Regions from separate parts of the Cellulomonas sp. ICMP 17802 genome, predicted to be linked through region 2. Evidence: predicted binding sites of a transcription regulator. Region 2 holds the regulator's gene; the other holds the start of a gene.
What was found. Region 2 encodes HrcA, which represses chaperone genes, less so after heat shock. Its sites were predicted from a motif close to TTNGCACTCGNNNNNNNCGAGTGCNAA; they were not measured.

Region 1: a site for HrcA is predicted at 6,445-6,471, ahead of AB5970_RS06595 (Hsp20/alpha crystallin family protein). Genes of this name have one in related genera too.

What each region holds. Positions count from the first base shown of each region.
Region 1 covers NZ_JBGFQZ010000004.1:79,474-92,971, reverse strand. The annotation lists gene AB5970_RS06630 (SDR family NAD(P)-dependent oxidoreductase) at 1-502, shown strand, start outside; gene AB5970_RS06625 (FAD-binding oxidoreductase) at 499-1,872, shown strand; gene AB5970_RS06620 (VOC family protein) at 1,865-2,296, shown strand; gene AB5970_RS06615 (Bcr/CflA family efflux MFS transporter) at 2,293-3,516, shown strand; gene AB5970_RS06610 (glycoside hydrolase family 1 protein) at 3,513-4,757, shown strand; gene AB5970_RS06605 (alpha/beta hydrolase fold domain-containing protein) at 4,754-5,701, shown strand; gene AB5970_RS06600 (TOPRIM nucleotidyl transferase/hydrolase domain-containing protein) at 5,762-6,403, shown strand; gene AB5970_RS06595 (Hsp20/alpha crystallin family protein) at 6,560-7,000, shown strand; gene AB5970_RS06590 (metallophosphoesterase family protein) at 7,155-7,664, shown strand; gene AB5970_RS06585 (hypothetical protein) at 7,775-7,966, shown strand; gene AB5970_RS06580 (hypothetical protein) at 8,140-8,286, shown strand; gene AB5970_RS06575 (hypothetical protein) at 8,297-8,878, opposite strand; gene AB5970_RS06570 (GNAT family N-acetyltransferase) at 8,875-9,363, opposite strand; gene AB5970_RS06565 (nitroreductase family deazaflavin-dependent oxidoreductase) at 9,272-9,850, shown strand; gene AB5970_RS06560 (EamA family transporter) at 9,828-10,757, opposite strand; gene AB5970_RS06555 (MarR family winged helix-turn-helix transcriptional regulator) at 10,797-11,303, shown strand; gene AB5970_RS06550 (flavodoxin domain-containing protein) at 11,408-11,896, shown strand; gene AB5970_RS06545 (hypothetical protein) at 11,948-12,241, opposite strand; gene AB5970_RS06540 (ABC transporter ATP-binding protein) at 12,508-13,498, shown strand, end outside.
Region 2 covers NZ_JBGFQZ010000041.1:19,089-24,968, forward strand. The annotation lists gene AB5970_RS18085 (PhoH family protein) at 1-953, opposite strand, end outside; gene AB5970_RS18090 (16S rRNA (uracil(1498)-N(3))-methyltransferase) at 1,059-1,817, opposite strand; gene dnaJ (molecular chaperone DnaJ) at 1,840-2,967, opposite strand; gene hrcA (heat-inducible transcriptional repressor HrcA) at 3,021-4,043, opposite strand; gene AB5970_RS18105 (DUF3097 domain-containing protein) at 4,193-5,050, shown strand; partial or broken gene AB5970_RS18110 (hypothetical protein) at 5,098-5,880, opposite strand, start outside.

The sequences.
Region 1 (13,498 bases), on a different contig from region 2:
CAACAACGCGTCGGCCATCCGCTTCGGGGCGATCGACCGGCTGTCGTACGCGGACTGGTCGTTCACGCTGCGCAACGAGCTCGACATCGTCTTCCTGGTGACGCGAGCGGCGTGGCCGCACCTGGTGGCCCGCGGGGGCGGCTCGATCGTCAACATCGGCTCGATCAGCGGGTCGCGGGGTGCGTGGTTCGAGCCCCAGAACGCGCACGGCGCCGCCAAGGGCGGGGTGCTGGCCCTGACGTCGCAGCTGGTGGTCGAGGGTGGGCCGCACGGCATCCGCGTGAACGCGGTCAGCCCTGCGATGACGCAGACGCCGCAGACGGACGCGATGCTGCGGGACCCGGACGGGCCGGCCGAGCAGATCCTGTCCCGCGTGCCGCTGCGGAAGTGGGGGCAGCCCGAGGACGTCGCCCACGCCGTGCTCTTCCTCGCGAGCGACGAGTCGTCGCACGTCTCGGGGGCGAACATCCCGGTCGACGGTGGCGCCGCGGTGGTCGGATGACGGGCCGGCTCGTCCTGCGCGGCCAGGAGGGGTACGAGGAGGCGCGCGTGGGGCGGGTGTTCAACGCGCGCCGCCCGGACCGGTACCCGGCGGCGGTGCTCGAGGTGGCCGACGAGGACGACGTGGTGGCGGGGGTGCGCCTCGCGATCGAGCGGGGCTGGGGCATCAGCGTCCGGTCCGGGGGGCACTCCTGGGCCGCGTGGAGCGTGCGCGACGACGTCCTGCTGATCGACCTGGGCGCGCTGCGCTCGATCGCGTACGACGAGGCGACCGGCGTGGTCGCGGCCGGGCCCGCCACCACCGGGGCCCTCGAGCTCGCGCCGTTCCTGGCCGAGCGCGGGCGCGCGTTCCCGGTGGGTCACTGCGCGACGGTCGGGATCGGCGGCTTCCTGCTGCAGGGCGGGCAGGGCTGGAACGGGCGCGCCCGCGGCTGGGCGTGCGAGGGCGTCGTGGCCGTCGACGTCGTGACCGCCGACGGCGAGCTGGTCCGCGCGGACGCGTCGCAGAACACCGACCTGTACTGGGCCGCGCGCGGCGCGGGGCCGGGGTTCCCGGGCATCGTCACCCGCTTCCACCTGCAGAGCTACCCGCAGCCGGCCGTGATGTGGCAGGACACGTGGACGTTCCGGCTCGACGACGCCGAGGCCGTGATCCACTGGTTGCACGACGCGCTGCCGCGCCTGGACCGGCGGGTCGAGCCGGTGATGGCCGCCACCCGGCTGCCCGACGTCCCGCTGGACGAGGGCGTGCCGCACCCCGGTGGCACGGTGCTGCTGCTGCACACCACCTGCATGGCCGACTCGGACGAGGAGGCGCTCGCGCTGCTCTCGGCGCTGGGGGAGTGCCCGGTGCTCGGGCGCGAGCTGGGCCACGTCACCGGTCCCACGTCGCTGGCGCAGGAGAGCGTCGCGCAGGCGGGCCAGAACCCCGAGGGTCACCGGTACGCGGTCGACTGCACGTGGACGGACGCTCCCGCGGACGTGCTCGCCCCGCTGCTGCTGGACATCTGGCGCGGGCTGGACACCGAGCACTCGTTCTCCATCTGGTACGGCTGGGCACCCACCCGCGTTCTGCCCGACATGGCGTTCTCCGTCGAGGGCCAGGTCTACGTCGCGACCTACCTGATCTACACGGACCCGGCGGACGACGAGCTCTACCGCATGCGCGTGCACGAGCGGACGGCCGCGATCGCGCGGCAGGGCGGCGTCGGCGTCTACCTCGGCGACACCGACTTCACTCGTCGTCAGGACCGGTTCCTGGCGCCCGAGAACCTGGCGCGGCTCGAGGCGGTCCGGGCCGCGCGGGACCCGTCGGGCCGGATCGCGTCCTACCTGACGGCCGACCGGGCGGGGCTGAACCGGCATGGCTGAGCACACCCCGCGCCTGGACCACGTCGGCCTCACGGTGGCGGACCTGGGCTCCGCGCAGGCCTGGTACTCGGCGGCCTTCGGCTTCGTCACGGAGCTCACCGCTCGGGTGGACGCCGTCGGCCTGGACGTCGTCATGCTGGTCCACCCGGGTCGCGGTGACCGCCTCGAGCTGCTGCACCGGGCAGGGTCGGCGCGCGGCCCGCGGGCCGCCGATCCCGCGGCGGCGGCCCTGGTCGAGGGCTACGGGCACGTCGCGTTCGACGTCCGCGACCTCGAGGAGACGTTCGACCGGCTGGTCGCCCTCGGGGCACGACCCGTGATGGCGCCCCAGCCGTCGCCGGAGCCGGGCGTGCGCATGGCGTTCGTCGCGGACCCCGAGGGAAACCTGGTCGAGCTGCTGGACCGGTCGGGCGGCCCCGCGTGAGCGCTCCTGCCGTTCCCGTCCCGCGGCACCTCGTCCCCCTGCTCGCGGCGTTCACCTCCCTGGTCGTCCTCACCACCGACGTGTACCTGCCCGTGCTCCCGCAGCTGGGGACGGAGCTGGGCACCACGAGCGCGGCCGCGGCGGCGACGGTGTCCGCGGTGCTGGTCGGCATCGCGGTGGGCCAGGTGGTCGTCGGGCCCCTGAGCGACGCGGTGGGTCGACGGGTCCCGCTGCTGGTGGGCGGTCTGGCGTACGCGGTCGCGCACCTGCTCAGCGCGCTGGCGCCGTCGATCGGGGTCCTGCTCGGGCTGCGGGTGCTGGCAGGCCTGGCCACGGCTGCGTGCCTCGTGGTCACCCGGGCGGTGGTCGCGGACGCCTACCCCGGGGCGGCGGCGGCGCGGGCCTTCGCCACCCTGAGCGCGGTCACCGCGATCGCGCCGGTGGTCGCGCCCGTCGCGGGCGGGCTCCTGGCGCACGTCATGACCTGGCGAGGCATGTTCGTCGTGCTGGCCGGCGCGGCCGTGCTGCTCACCGCGATCAGCTGGCGCGCCCTGCCCGAGACGCTGCCCGCCGAGCGCCGCGTCCCGCCCCACCTGGGGTCGGTGGTCGCCGGGCTCGGGTCGGTGCTGCGGATCCGCACGTTCCTGGCCTACCTGGCGGCGACCGCGGCGTTCGGCGGGATCCTGTTCGGCTACATCGGCGCCTCGTCGTTCGTGCTGCAGGGCTCGTTCGGGCTGTCCCCGCAGCAGTACAGCCTGGTGTTCGCCCTCAACGCCGTGGGCATCTTCGTGGCGTCGAACCTCAGCCGGCACCTGGTCGGCCGAGCCGGGTCGGCCCGGCTGCTGGCGAGCGGGCACCTGACGTCCGGGGCCGGCGCCGTCGTGCTGGGCGTCGGCGTCGGGCTGCACAGCCTCCCGCTGGTCATGGCCGGCCTGTTCCTCGCCGTGGCCAGCCTGGGCCTGGTGATCCCGGCCGCCACGACGCTGGGCATGGCGGCGGCCCCGGGCCGCGCCGGCGCCGCGTCCGGCGTGCTCGGCATCTGCCAGTTCACCGTCGGGGCGATCGCCTCCCCGCTGGCCGGCGCCGGCGGCTCGCCGTGGTCGCTCGTGGTCGTCGTCGCCGTCTGCGCCGCGGCCGGGCCCGTCCTCCTGCACGTGCTCCGGCGCCCCGCGCCCGAGCCCACCGCACCGCACCCGTCCGACACGAGGAGCACCACATGACCGCGCGACAGTTCCCCGACGGCTTCCTCTGGGGGGTGGCCAGCGCCGGCCACCAGAACGAGGGAGGCAACACGACGAGCGACACGTGGTTCGCCGAGAACGTCAGCCCGACCGTCTTCCGCGAGCCCTCGGGGGCCGCCTGCCGCGGCTACGAGCTGTGGCGCGAGGACGTGGACCTCGCCGCCGGCATGGGCCTGAGCGCGTACCGGTTCTCGGTGGAGTGGGCCCGGGTCGAGCCCGTCGAGGGCCAGGTCGACGCCGACGCGGTCGCGCACTACGAGGCGATCGTGGACCGGTGCCTGGAGCTCGGGCTGGCGCCCGTGGTCACGTTCAACCACTTCACGTCGCCGCACTGGTTCGCGTCCGCCGGCGGCTGGCTGAACCCCGCGGCGCCCGACCTGTTCGCGCGCTACTGCGACGTCGTGATGGCGGCGTTCGGCGACCGCATCGCGTACGCGGTGACCATGAACGAGCCGAACCTGGCCCGCCTGCTCACCTGGATCGACCTGCCCGGGTTCGTGCGGGACCTGGAGCGCGCCACCCTGGCCGCGGCGAGCGAGGCCGCGGGGGTCCCGCGCTACCGGCTGGGCAACGTCATGCTCCCCGAGGAGATGGACGCGATGGCCGACGGCATGACCGCGGGTCACCGGGCCGCCCGCAGCGCCATCAAGGCCCGCCGCCCGGACCTGCCGGTCGGGCTCAGCCTCGCGATCGTCGACGACCAGGTGGCCGACGACGACGCGTCCGTGCGCGACCGCAAGCGCGCCGAGGTGTACGCGCGGTGGCTGGAGCTCGCGCGCGAGGACGACTTCGTCGGGGTGCAGAACTACGAGCGGGTGGTCTACGACGGGACCGGACCCGCCCCGATCCCCGAGGGCACACCGACCAACGACATGGGCTCCGCGATCGCGCCGCTCTCGCTGGCCGGCGCCGTGCGGTTCGCCTACGAGCGGGCGGGCGTCCCGGTGCTGGTGACCGAGCACGGCATGTCCACGCACGACGACGCGTTCCGCGCGGCGTTCCTCGCCCCGTCGCTCTCGGGCCTCCTCGACGCGATCGACGACGGTGTCCCGGTGCTCGGCTACCTGCACTGGACGCTGATGGACAACTTCGAGTGGATCTTCGGCTACGGCCAGCAGCTGGGCCTGCACTCCGTGGACCGGGAGACCTTCGTCCGCACCGCGAAGCCCAGCGCGGGCGTCTACGCCGCCATCGCGCGGTCCCACGGGGCGGACCTGTGAGCGCGCTGGTGGCCGAGCTGGCCGGCCGGCTCGCGCTGCTCGACGGCATGCCCGACCTCGGGGCGGGCGCGCCGTCGCCGGAGGACATCGCCCGCTTCGACGGGTTCTTCGCGCCCGTCGGCGACTACCGGGCGCCGACCGCGGTGGTCGAGGAGCACGTGGCCCCGGGCCCGCACGGGCCGGTCCCGGTGCGCGTGTACCGACCCGCCGACCATCCGGCCGCACCCGTCGGCCTCGTCTGGATGCACGGCGGGGCGTTCATCTCGGGCGACCGCGACATGCCCGAGGCGGACGTCGTCGCGCGCGAGCTGGCCTCCCGGGTGGGCGCGACGGTGGTCTCGGTCGACTACCGCCTGTGCCACGGGGGCGTCCACTTCCCCGTGCCGCACGACGACGTGCACGCCGCCTTCGCCTGGGCCGCGACGGCGTCCGACCTGCTGCCCGCGGGCGCCCCGTGGGCGATCGGCGGCGCGAGCGCCGGCGCGAACCTCGCCCTCGGCGTGGCCCAGCGGCTGCGCGACGAGGGCGGCCCCGCGGCGAGCGCGGTCCTGCTGGCGTACCCGGTCGTGCACGACCCCGTCCCCGCCGGGTCACCCGAGCTGGCGCTGCGGATGGCGACCCTGCCGTCGGTCCTGCGGTTCACCCCGGAGGCCACCCGGTTCCTCAACCGCAACTACCTCGGCCCCCACCCGGCGTCCGTGCCGTACGCGTTCCCGGGCGACGGTCGTCTGGAGGGGCTGCCGCCGACCGTCGTGTCGCTGTGCGAGTACGACGACCTGCTGCCGTCGGGGGAGCGGCTCGTTGCCGACCTGCGCGCGGCCGGTGTGACGGTGGTCGAGGACGCCGCGACGGGTGCACCGCACGGACACCTGAACGTGCCGGGCCTGCCCGCCGCGCTCGCGTCGCTGGGGGTGATGAGCGAGCACCTGCGCCGCACGTCCTGAGGTCACGCGTGGGACGATCCAGGCGTCGGGCACCGCTGACCCTCTGACCCAGGACGCACCGTGGACGTCACCGATCGTCGCGAGCTCGCGCGGCGGGCGCTGGACGGGTACCCCAGCGGCCCGGGCGCGCCCGTCCGGGCGACCGCCGGCGCCGTCGCCCGGCTGGACGGCGCCGCCGCGCTGGTGGTCGTCGAGGGCATCAGCGACCAGATCGCGATCGAGACGGCGGCGCGCGGGCGTGGTCGCGACCTCGACGCCGAGCGGGTGGTGGTCGTCCCGATCGGTGGGGCGCACGCGATCCGCCCGTTCCTGGCCGTGCTCGGCCGTCGCGGCGCCGGCGCGGTGCCGCTCGCGGCCCTCTGCGACCGGCGCGAGGAGGAGGTCGTCCGGCGCGCGCTGACCGACGCCGGCGTCGGCCAGCTCGGGCTCTTCGTGTGCGTCGAGGACCTGGAGGACGAGCTGGTCCGGGCCGTGGGCGTCGCGGGGGTCGAGGCGGTGGTCGAGGCCCAGGGTGACCTCGGATCGTTCCGGTCGCTGCAGAACCAGCCCGCGTGGCGCGGGCAGGACCCGGGCGCGCAGCTGCGCCGGTTCCTGGGCAGCGGGTCGCGTCGGAAGCTGCGGTACGCGCGCCTGCTCGTCGAGGCGGCGGCACGCGCGGACACCCTGCCCCGGCCGCTGGAGGAGCTGCTCGGCGCGGTGTGAGGCCGCACGCGTTCGCCGCCGGTGAACGGCGCGAAAGACCACTGGCACTCTGCACCGCAGAGTGCTAATCCTTCTGCTGTAGCCAGTCCGGCGCCGAGCCGGACAGCACCCGGGGCCCGGACCGCCCGGTGCCCCGACACGAGGGAGGTGAGGGTCATGGCTACGCGATTCGACCCGTTCCAGGAGTTCGACCGGCTGTTCGGGCAGATGCTCACCGCCGACCGCTCGTCGGCGACGATGCCCATCGATCTCTACCGGTCTGGCGACCACTACGTCCTCCACGTCGACCTGCCGGGGGCGGACCCGGGCTCGATCGACGTGAACGTCGAGGACCGCACCCTGACCATCCGGGCGCAGCGGACCGCGCACACCGAGAGCGACGCGCAGTGGTTGGCCAAGGAGCGGCCGACGGGCACCTACGCCCGGCAGCTCAGCGTGGGCCGCGGGCTCGCGCTCGACGCGATCTCGGCCACGTACGCCGACGGCGTCCTCACCCTGAGCATCCCGGTCGCCGAGGAGGCCAAGCCGCGGCGCATCGAGGTGCAGCACGGCGGCGACGCCACCCAGATCACGTCGGGTGCCGAGGCGAGCGCCTGACCCACCTGACGGCAGGGGCGCGACGAGCAGCGAGAGCGCTGTCGCGGGGCCCGGGACGTCCTGTGCGGGCGAGCCGCGCCCCCGCGCCCCTGCCGTCACCGGCGGGCCGCAGCTCGACGCAGGTACGGTCGGGAGCCACCGTCGAGGAGGACCCATGACCCGGCTCGTCCTGCTCGCCGACACGCACATCCCGGGCCGCGCGCGTGACCTGCCCTCCGCGGTGTGGGCGGCCGTCGACGAGGCCGACGTGGTGATCCACGCCGGTGACTGGGTGTCCGAGCGGGTGCTCGACGATCTGGAGGCACGGGCCCGCCGGGTGGTGGGGTGCTGGGGCAACAACGACGGACCGGCCCTCCGGCGTCGGCTCCCGCTGGTCGCTCGGCTGGAGCTCGACGGTCTGCGGCTCGGCGTCGTGCACGAGACCGGGCAGGCCACGGGAAGGGAGCGGCGGTGCGACGCCGAGCACCCGGGGCTCGACGTCCTGGTGTTCGGCCACAGCCACATCCCCTGGGACACCGTGACGCCGCGCGGAATGCGGCTGCTCAACCCGGGGTCGCCGACCGACCGGCGCCGGCAGCCGGTCGCCACCTTCATGACGGCGTCCGTCCGGGACGGCCGGCTCGGCGAGGTCGTGCTGCACCCGGTGGAGCGGCCCGCGCCCTGAGGTGCGGCCGGCCGTGTCCGCCCGCACCATGGAGCGCGGCGTCGGGCAGCGGGCGCCGAGCTCGACAGACGACCGGTCGCCCGCGTGGGCGCCGACTCCGGGAGGTCACCGTGTGGGTCCTGATCCTGCGGCGGGTGCGCCTGTTCCTCATGATCGCCGTGCTGCTGCCGGTGGTCTCGTCGCTCTCGCGCAGGATGGCGGAGCGCCTCGAGCGCCGGGCCGCGGGTCCGACGTTCGGCTCGCGCGGGCTGCGCACGATCGAGGGCGTGGCCGGCCGCGCGCGCTCGGCGCTCCGGCGGTAGAGGTGCACGTGGGCCACGTGTTCCGCCAGATCGGCGTGACGGACCGCACGAGCGCGGCCCTGTGGGGCAAGGAGCACCTGGCGGACGAGTGACGCCGGGCGGCGTCCGCGTCGCGGGCGTACGGTCGGACCGACGGCGCCGCCGAGGGGCGCGCCCCGGAGGAGGACGCACCGATGAGCACCGACACCCCGCCGCTCCCCGACGACGAGACCCGCGAGCACGCCGAGGAGCCGGCCGAGGGTGCCGAGTCCGTCGACCCCAGCCCCGAGGTGCGCGAGCACGCGAGCGAGCCCGCCGAGGGCGAGGACACCGGCGCCTGACCCCCGGCGCTCAGCCCCCGGCCCGCACGGCGACGCCCGCGTCCCACCCCGGCGCGAGCCCGGATCCGGGCGGGCCGAGGTCACCCAGCAGGCCGACGTCGGCGAGCACCCACGACACCACCGAGTTCGACGTCCACATGTCGCGCGCCGACCGGACCTGGCGTCCCCACGTGAGGCGGGGGACCCCGGGCGCCGCCGCGAGCACGGCCGCCACCGCCTCGGGTCCCCGGCCCACCACCGTGGCGCCGGGGTCCGCCGGCGTGCCCGGCCGGGTGAACCGGACCTCGTAGCGGAACAGCCGGGACCGGCCCAGCCAGCGGGCGCCGACGGGTCCGGTGGCGACGACCTCGCGGGCGCCGGCCGCGGCCCGGCCCCACCGCGGCGTCATCTCGAGGACGACGACCTCGTCGTCCACGACGAGCTCGAGCGCCGCGTGGTACAGCGCGCGCGGCGGCCGGTGCTGGCGCGCGGCGACCGCGACCTCCCACCAGTGGCTGGTCCGGCGCACGACGTGCCCGCCCTCGCCGACCAGAGCCCACACGACCGACACCCGCCCGTCGGGCAGGTCCGGCCGGTCCGGCTCCCCGGTCACGGCCGGGGCAGCGTGAGCCGGTAGAACGCGCTGTGCGGGTCGAGCACGTAGTCGGCGAACGGCGGGCACGCGACGAACCCGGCGCGCTCGTAGAGCCGGCGGGCGGGCGCGAAGTAGTCCTGCGTCCCGGTCTCGAGGTGCACGGTCCGGATCCCGCGCCGGCCCGCCTCGGCGAGGACGTGCGCGAGGACGGCCCCGCCGACGCCACGCCCCCGCGCAGCCGTCGCGGTGCGCATCGACTTGAGCTCGGCGTCCGTCGGGCCCAGCCGCTTCAGGGCGGCGCAGCCGAGCAGGGCGCCCGAGCCGTCGCGCGCGGTCCAGAACGTGATGCCGGGCGCCGCGAGCGCGGTCGGGTCGAGCGCGTGCACGGACTCGGCGGGGGACGTGGCGTACATGTCCGTGAGGTGCTCGCCGAGCAGCGCCAGCACGTCGGCGGACTGCGGGTCGTCGATGCTCACGGTGAGCCCGGGTGTCGTCAGGGGCATGCGCCGGTTGCTCCTCTGGTTGGCGATGACGGAGACGATCGTGCACATCGTGCCATCGTCGGCACACCCGCCGACGTCGTGGCAGGATCGCTCCACCGATCGTCGGGAGCCCGCCGTGGATGCCTCTGTCGCCAGTGCCCTGCACCGCAGCCAGGTGATCGACCTGACCACGACCGGACGGCGCACCGGAGAGCCCCGGCGCATCGAGATCTTCCTGCACGACCTCGACGGGCGGCTGTTCATCTCCGGCATGCCGTCGCCCCGCACGCGCGCGTGGGTGCACAACGTGGCCGCCGACCCGCACGTCGTGGTCCACCTCAAGCGCGGCGTGTCGGCCGACGTGCCCGCGCTGGCCCGGGTGGTCGACGATCCGGCGGAGCGGCGGCCCCTGATCGAGGCGGCGGCCCGGCAGTGGGGTCGCGACGACGTCGAGCTGATGATGGTGCAGAGCCCGCTGATCGAGATCACACCGGCTGACGCGCCCTGACGTCGGCCACGCCGGCCCTGACCTCGCCGGCGACGGCCTTCCGCCGGGCGAGGCGAGCCTGCAGGGCGGGTTGCCCGAGCAGCACCCCGACCAGGACCACGAGCACGCCGAGCAGCTGGGCGCCCGTGAGCACCTCGCCGGCGACGAGGACGCCGAGCAGCACGCCCGCGACCGGGTTGAGCAGCCCGAGCAGCCCGACGGTGCCGGCGGGCAGGTGCCGCAGGCCGGCGAACCAGGCGAGGTACGCGACCGCGGTGGCGACGAGCGACACGTACGCGAAGCCGAGCAGCGCGCGGCCGTCGAGGGCCGGCGGTCCGCCCTCGACCGCGACGGCGAACGGCACGAGCACCAGCCCGCCCCCGAGCAGCTGCCACGCCGTGGTGGCGACCACGTCCGCGCCGCCGCTCCACCGGGTGGCCAGGACGAACCCGAGGCTCGACATGAGCATGGCCGCGACCGACGCCAGGACGCCGAGGGCGTCGACGTCCGTGCCGCCGGTCAGCAGCATCGCCGCGACGCCGAGCAGGCCCAGCACCGCGCCGGCCAGGCCCAGCACGCGCGGTCGCTGCGCGAGGAGGGCCCACGCGACGAGCATCATCGCGACGGGGGACGTCGCCATCACGGTCGTCGCGACGCTCGTCGGCAACGCCTGGGCCGCGACGTAGACGAGCGCGAAGAACGCGCCCATGTTCAGCGTGCCCAGCACCACCGCGCGCCACCACCACGATCCGCGGGGCAGGCGCCTCGCGACCACCAGCAGCAGGAGCCCGGCGGGCAGCGCGCGCAGCACGGCGCCCCACAGGGGTGCGTCGGCGGGCAGGGCGTGCCGGGTGACGTAGTACGTGGTTCCCCAGGCGAGCGGCGCGAACGCCGTGACCACCGACCAGCGCACCGGGTTGTCTTCCATGGAAGAGACCATATCTTCCCAGGAAGATAGAGTCGAGGGGTGACCGACCGACTCGATCTCATCCAGCAGGCGTGGAGCCGCGAGCGACCCGACCTGGACGTCCGGCCGCAGGGGGTGATCGGCCGGCTGCACCGCGTCGCCGGCCACCTCACCGCCGAGCTGGTGGCCGTGTACCGCGAGCACGGTCTGGGGGAGGGGGACTTCGACGTGCTGGCCACGCTGCGCCGCGCCGGCGAGCCCTACGAGCGGACGCCGGGCGACCTGGCGGAGAACACGCTGGTGACGTCAGGCGGGATGACCAAGCGCATCGACCGGCTGGAGCGCGCGGGCCTGGTCACGCGCCGGCCCAGCGAGGTCGACGGGCGCGGCCGGGTGGTCGCGCTGACGGCGCAGGGCAAGGACGTGATCGACGCGGCCTTCGGCGCGCACCTGGCCAACGAGCGGCGGCTGCTCGACGTGCTCGACCCGGACGACGTCGCGCAGCTCGAGCGCATCCTGCGCCGCTGGCTCGCGCAGTTCGAGCCGCCCCCCGCCGACGAGCCCTGAGGCCGCCCGGGACTTCCGGCCCTGCCCTGGTGGCAGCACCGGCGGGACGATCGACGGGTGCCCGCGGACGGCGCGGGGTTGTCGAACGTCCGAAGGAGGACATCATGACGCGCGTCCTGGTCGCCTATGGAACCTTCCGGGGTGGCACGCAGGGGCTCGCCGAGATGATCGGCGAGGACTTCCGCGACAAGGGGTACGACGCGATCGTGCGCCCGGCCGCCGACGTCGAGGACCTCGAGGACGTCGATGCGGTCGTCGTGGCCGGCGCGCTGTACGCGGGCCGCTGGCACAAGGACGCCCGCGCGCTGATCAAGCGCCTGGCCGCGCGCCTCGTGCAGCTGCCCGTCTGGCTCGTCGCGACGGGTCCTCTGGACACCACGGCGGAGACCAAGGACATCCCGCCGGTCTCGCACGTGCGGAACGCCGCCGACAAGATCGGCGCGCGGGGCGTGGAGACCTTCGGCGGTCGGCTGCTGCCCGACGCCAAGGGCTTCCCGGCCGCGGCGATGGCCAAGAACAAGTCCGGCGACTGGCGCGACGCGGACCACGTCGCCCGGTGGGTCGACGAGGTGGACGCCCAGCTGCGCGCCTGACGCCGTCGCCGCCGGGGGTGCGTCGAGGACGCGCCCCCGGCGGCCGGACGATCAGTGCGGGTCGTCGGGTCGGATCTTCTCGGCGTCGGTGGTCACGTCCACGTCGGCGGCGGAGGGCTGGAACGGCTCGTCGATCTGGTCGGACCGCAGCCGCACGCCCTCGGTCGTGCCGACCGTCTCGACGTGCGTGACCGGCTCGCCCAGGCCGGCGGCCCGGATCTTCTCGGCCTCGGTGGTGTGCACGTCCGGCTCGTCGACCTCGCTGCCGGCCGGCTCGACGATCCGGTCGGACCGGATCCGTTCCGCCTCGGTGGTGTCGAGCTCGTGCGACTCGTGCTCGCTCATGCTGCTCTCCTTCGTGGTCCGATCCCCGCCGGTCGTCGGTGGCCGGCCGGGATCCCGGTCAATGACCCCACTGTGCGCCGAAGCACGCGCGACCGCCCGGGCAGACGTCCCGCGCGGCCCGTCCCGATCGCCCACGGCCGCGACGACTGCAACCGATTCGTAACGCAGGGGGGCGTCGGCGCAACGGATTTCCGCTAAGTTCCGTCGAAACGGCTGCGATATCGGCGGTCGTGGGAGGCAACAGCCACGGGAGAGGGGCTGCGGCGATGGCGGACTCCGAGGTCGTCGCTGTCCGGCTGCGCGCCGTGCGCAAGGAGTTCGGGGACGTCGTCGCGGTGGACGGGGTGGACCTCGACGTGCGCGACGGCGAGTTCATGACGCTGCTGGGCCCGTCCGGGTCGGGCAAGACGACCGTGCTGCGGATGATCGCCGGGTTCGAGCTGCCCACGGCGGGCACCGTCGAGCTGGCGGGCGTGGACGTGACCCGGCGGGCGCCGTTCGAGCGGGACGTCAACACCGTGTTCCAGGACTACGCGCTGTTCCCGCACATGAGCGTGCTCGACAACATCGCCTACGGACTGCGCGTGAAGAAGGTCGGCCGCAAGGAGCGCACCGCGCGCGCGCTCGAGGCCCTCGAGAGCGTGCGGCTGGGCGGGTACGGCGCGCGCAAGCCCGCGCAGCTGTCGGGTGGCCAGCGTCAGCGCGTCGCGCTCGCCCGCGCGCTGGTCAACCGTCCGCGCGTGCTGCTGCTGGACGAGCCGCTCGGCGCGCTCGACCTCAAGCTGCGCGAGCAGATGCAGGTCGAGCTCAAGGCGATCCAGCGCCAGGTGGGCATCACGTTCCTGTTCGTCACGCACGACCAGGAGGAGGCGTTGACGATGTCGGACCGCATCGCCGTCTTCTCCGGCGGGCGGATCGAGCAGGTGGGGTCGCCGGCGGAGGTCTACGAGAAGCCGGCCACGCCGTTCGTCGCCGGCTTCGTCGGCACCTCGAACCTGCTGGTGGACCGGGTGGCGGAACAGGTGCTCGGGCGGACGGGCACGTGGTCGGTGCGGCCGGAGAAGATCCGGATCGCGGCCCCCGACGCCGTCCCCGGCCCGGGCGAGGACGGGGCGCCCGGCACGGTGCGTGAGGTCGTGTACGTCGGCTCGGCCACGCGGTTCCTGGTGGACCTGGACGCCGGCGCGACGCTCGTGGCGCTGCGGCAGAACCAGCAGACCTCCTCGATGGACGTGCAGGACGTGCGCGGCGCGCGCG
Region 2 (5,880 bases):
AGGCGGTGCCGGACCACGTCCGACGACGTCAGGCGGCAGAAGGCGACGTCCTCGACGCCCGCGAGGATCTGCTCGACCACGCGCAGCCCGGACGTCTGCGACGAGGGCAGGTCGACCTGCGTGATGTCGCCCGTCACCACGACCTTGGAGCCGAAGCCCAGCCGGGTGAGGAACATCTTCATCTGCTCGACGGAGGTGTTCTGCGCCTCGTCGAGGATGATGAACGCGTCGTTCAGCGTGCGGCCGCGCATGTAGGCCAGCGGGGCCACCTCGATGGTCCCCGCCTCCATGAGCCGCGGGATGGACTCGGCGTCGACCATGTCGTGCAGCGCGTCGTACAGCGGCCGCAGGTAGGGGTCGATCTTGTCCGAGAGGTTGCCGGGCAGGAAGCCGAGCCGCTCGCCCGCCTCGACCGCGGGCCGCGTGAGCACGATCCGGTGCACCTTGCGGTCCTGCAGCGCCTGCACGGCCTTGGCCATCGCGAGATACGTCTTGCCGGTGCCCGCGGGCCCGATGCCGAACGTCACGGTGTGCCGGTCGATCGCGTCGACGTAGTCCTTCTGGCCGGACGTCTTGGCGCGGATGGTGCGGCCGCGGCCGGTGAGGATGTTGAACGACAGCACGGCCGCCGGCCGGGCGGTCGACGCGGCGGTGAGCATGGCGACGGACCGGGTGACGACGTCGGGGGTCAGCGGCGTGCCGCCCGCCGCCATCTCGACCAGCTCGTCGACCAGCCGGGACACCAGAGCCACGTCGCCGACAGGGCCGGCGAGCGTGACCTCGTTGCCGCGGACGTGGATGTCGACCGTGGTGAACCCGGACTCGATGGTGCGGAGCACCTCGTCCCGCAGGCCGAGGAGCTCGACCATGGAGACCTCGGAGGGGACGCTGATCCTGTGCTCGACGCGCGCGGGCGTGCCAGAGGAGCGCGGTGCGGATGTGGACTCGGCCATGTGCTCGGCGTGCGCCGTGCGCTCCTTTGCTCAGATGCCGTCAGGTGCGGGCGTGCGGGACGGACACCGACAGTCTACGAGGCGGTGCCCACACCAATCCCCGCGTCAGCCCCAGCGTCCCAGCCGCTGGGCCAGCAGGGCCAGGGCCACGGGGCCCGCGGTCGACGTCCGCAGCACGTGCGGCCCGAGGCGGACGGCGCGCGCCCCCGCCTCGACCAGCCGGGCGAGCTCGGCGTCGCCGATCCCGCCCTCGGGTCCGACCACCACCAGGCACTCCCCCACGTCGGGCAGGCCCACGGCCGCGATGGCCTCGGTCGCGTCCTCGTGCAGCACGAGCGCGGCGCCGCCGGCCGCCACGACATCCCGGACGCGCTCGACCAGGCCGCGGCCGTCGAGGGCGACACCGACGTCGGGCACGTGCGCCCGCCGCGACTGCTTGGCGGCCGCCCGGACCGTGCCGAGCCAGCGCGCCCGGCTCTTGGCGGCCCGGTCACCGCGCCACACGACGATCGACCGCTCTGCCTGCCACGGCACCACCGCGTCGACGCCGACCTCCGTGGCCGCCTCGATCGCCATCTCGTCCCGGTCGCCCTTGGCCAGCGCCTGCACGAGCACCAGCGCGACCTGGGGTCGCGGCTCGACCACCCTGCGCTGCACCTGGACGAGCACGCCGTCGGCGGTCACGGCTCCGACGACGCCGACCAGGCGCACCCCGGCGCCGTCGACCACGTCCACGCGCTCGCCCGGTCCGCGGCGCTGCACGACGCCGGCGTGCCGACCCTCGGTCCCTCCGAGCAGGTACGTGCCGCCGTCGGCCACCGCGTCGAGCGAGCCGGGGTCGGCGAGGAAGACGGGCGCGCTCATGACGCGGCCGGCGCCGGCATGCTCAGCGGCCCGAGAGCTTGTCGCGCAGCTTGGCGAACACGCCCGTGTTCGACGCGGCGAGCCGCGCCTCCGGACGCTCCTCGCCCCGCAGCGTGGCCAGCCGCCGCAGCAGCTCGGCCTGCTCCTCGTCCATCGCCGTCGGCACGTGCACCTCGACGTGGACGTGCAGGTCGCCGCGGCCGGTGCCGTGCAGGTGGCCGACGCCGAGGCCCTTGAGGGTCACCACCTGGGCCGGCTGGGTGCCCGGTCGCAGGTCGACCTCCTGGGCGCCGTCGAGGGTGTCGAGCGTGAGCACCGTGCCCAGCGCCGCCGCCGTCATGGGGACCTCGAGCGTCGCGTGCAGGTCGTCGCCGCGCCGCACGAACGTGTCGTGCTTGCGCTCGCGCACCTCGAGGTAGACGTCGCCCGCTGGGCCGCCGGCCGGGCCGACCTCGCCCTGCCCCGTCAGCTTGATCCGGGTGCCCGTGTCGACCCCCGCGGGGACGTCGACGCTGAGCGTGCGGCGGGACCGGACCCGACCCTCGCCGGAGCACTCCGTGCAGGGCTCGGGGATGACGGTGCCGAACCCGTGGCACGCGGCGCAGGGCTGCGTGGTCATGACCTGGCCGAGGAACGACCGCGCGACCCGCTGGACCGAGCCGCGTCCCCCGCAGACCTCGCAGGTGCGCGGCGACGTCCCCGGCCGGCAGCACGAGCCGCTGCAGGTCGGGCAGAGCACCGCGGTGTCGACCAGCACGTCCTTGTGGACGCCGAAGGTGACGTCCGCCAGGTCGAGGTCGAGCCGGACGAGCGCGTCCTGCCCGCGCCGGGCGCGCGGGATCGGCCCGCGCTGCTGCGCGGCACCGGTCGCCGCTCCGAAGAACGTCTCGAAGATGTCCTGGAAGCCGAAGCCGCCGCCCATCCCCCCGCCGGGCGAGGACGGGTCGCCGCCGAGGTCGTACGCCCGGCGCTTCTCGGGGTTGCCGAGCACGTCGTACGCCCGCGACACGTCCTTGAACGTGTCCTCGGAACCACCGTCCGCGCCGGCGACGTCGGGGTGGTGCTCGCGCGCGAGCTTGCGGTACGCCTTCTTGATCTGCTCGGGGCTGGCGTCACGCGGGACGCCGAGGACCTCGTAGTAGTCGGTCACGGGAGGGGGTGCTCACTTCCAGCTGTCGTTGACAGGGTCACTGGTTGACAGGGTCATTGCGCGAGGATGCGCGTCAGGTAGCGGGCGACCGCGCGGACCGCCGACATGGTGCCGGGGTAGTCCATCCGCAGCGGGCCGATGGAGCCCAGGCGGGCCACGGACCCCCCGCCCTCGTCGCCGTAGCCGGTGGTCACGAAGCTGGTCTCGAACAGCCCGTCGTGCTGGTTCTCGCGGCCGATGCGCACGGCCACCGTGGCCGAGTCCTCCGCCATCTCCGAGAACAGGCGCAGCAGCACCACCTGCTCCTCGAGCGCCTCGAGGACCGCGCCGATCGACCGCACGTCCGTGCCGCCGGCGCGCGCGAGGTTGGCGGTGCCGGCGAGCACGACGCGTTCCTCGCTCTCCTGCGCCAGCGTCTCCTCGACGACGTCGACGACCGCCGCCACGAGCGCCTGGTCCCCAGGGGCGAAGGCGGCGGAGAGCTCGCCCAGCGCCACCGGCAGCTCGGAGAGCCGGCGCCCGGCCGCGCTGACGTTGAGGCGGGACCGCAGGCGCGCGACGACCGCCGGGTCGACGTCCGCGCCGAGCTCGAGCGTGCGCTGCTCGACCCGGCCGGTGTCGGTGATGAGGACCACGAGCAGGTGCCGCGCCCCGACCGGGACCAGCTCGACGTGCCGCAGCGCCGACCGGCGCAGCGACGGGTACTGCACGACGGCGACCTGCTGCGTCAGCTGCGCGATGAGGCGCACGGCGCGGTCGACCACGTCGTCCAGGTCCTGCGCGCTCTCGAGGAACGCGCCGATGGCCCGACGTTCGGGGCTGGACAGCGGCTTGACGGTCGAGAGCTGGTCGACGAACAGCCGGTAGCCCTTGTCCGTCGGCACGCGACCGGCCGACGTGTGCGGCTGGGCGATGTAGCCGCCCTCCTCGAGCGCGGCCATGTCGTTGCGGATGGTCGCGGGCGAGACGCCGAGCGCGTGCCGCTCGACCAGCGCGCGCGAGCCCACGGGCTCCTTGGTGGCGACGTAGTCCTCGACGATCGCGCGCAGCACGTCCAGCCGCCGGTCCTCGCTCATGTCGCCTCCTCCGTCGTCGGGTGGTCCTGCCCCGCCCAGCCCCGGCCGGGGTAGCACTCCCCGCGCGGGAGTGCCAATGCTACGCCGCGGAGCCGACACCCACGGGGCGGCTGCCCGGCGCGGGCCGCGCACCCCTCTACGCTGCCCGGGTGAACGACGACCGCTACGGCTCGGACGTGCTCGGGGGCTCCGGCTCGACGCACCACCGACCCGCCCGCACCAGCCGCCCGCAGCCCGCCGAGACCGGCCTGGTGGTCGAGGAGGTCACCACGGGGTGGGTCGGCGCGGTCGTCCGCGTCGAGAAGTCCGGCGGCCAGCACGTGGTCGTCCTCGAGGACCGCCGCGGCCGCACCCGCACCTTCCCGCTGGGCCGGGGCTTCTGGCTCGACGGCGAGCCCGTCGCCCTCACGGCGCCCGTCCGCGCCCCGGCGCCCGCACGACCGACCCGCACGGCCTCGGGCTCCGTCGCGGTGCACGACGCCCGCGCCCGCGTGGCGCGCGGCAGCCGGATCTGGGTCGAGGGCAAGCACGACGCCGAGCTGGTGGAGAAGGTCTGGGGCGACGACCTGCGGCTCGAGGGCGTCGTGGTCGAGCTGCTGGACGGCGTCGACAACCTGGCCGACGCCCTCCGTGACTTCGGTCCCGGGCCCGACCGCCGCGTCGGGGTGCTCGTGGACCACCTGGTCACCGGCTCGAAGGAGAGCCGGATCGCCGCGGACGCCGTGCGCGGGCACCCCGCCGGCTCTGTCCTCGTGCTCGGGCACCCCTACGTCGACGTGTGGCAGGCCGTCCGGCCGGAGCGCGTCGGCCTGTCGGCGTGGCCCGTCATCGAGCGCGGCACCGAGTGGAAGCACGGCATCCTGCGCGAGCTCGGCTGGCCCGCCGACGAGCAGGCCGACGTCGCGCGCGCGTGGCAGCGGATCCTGCGCTCGGTGCGCAGCTACGCCGATCTCGAGCCCAGCCTGCTGGGCCGCGTCGAGGAGCTCATCGACTTCGTCACGACGTGACCGTGCCCGGCCGGGGACATCCCCGGCCGGGCACGGCACGCGCGTGCTCAGGCCGCGATCGGGTCGCCGAGCAGCCGCTTGAACAGGAACGCCGTCGCCAGCAGGACGACGGGCACCGCGACGAGCAGGCCCACGCCGCAGAGGATCGCGCCCGCGATGACGACCACGATCGCGAGCAGGTAGAACAGGATCGTCGTCGACAGGTTCGCCGTGACCAGCTGGTAGCTGGCCTTGATGGCGTCCACCGGCTCGAGGTGCTTGTCGATGACGAACCAGAAGGTGAACAGCAGCAGGAAGTTCACCACCAGCGCCGCCAGCCCGCCGAAGAACGGGACGGCGTTCAGCACCGCGTTGACCAGCGCGAGGATCAGGGCCGTCAGGATGACCGGCCCGGGCTCGACGAACTTGAAGAAGTCGCCGAAGCCCAGCTGCCGACCCTCGGTGACGTCCAGCGCGGCCTTGATGAACGCGGCCTGGATGAGGTAGCCCACGATCGCCCCCACCGCGGTGAGCACGAAGATCCCCAGCGAGAAGCCGACCTGCAGACCCATGCCGGTGCCGTTCGGGTCGAACAGGGCGCCGAAGCCCCCGAAGATGATGCTGACGATCGTGAGCGCGACCGCCGCGACCACGAACCACACCAGCGCGGCGAGGATGAAGAGGCCACCGGACTGCGTGAACTTCTTCCAGCCCCACGAGAACGCCTCACCGATCGGGGACGCCTGCACGGGCGGGCCGTACCCGCCGGCGGGCGCCGGGTAGGCCCCGGGTGCCTGGCCGTAGCCGGGCGGCGGCGGGGGCGGCGGCGGCGGGTACGCGCCCGGCGCCGG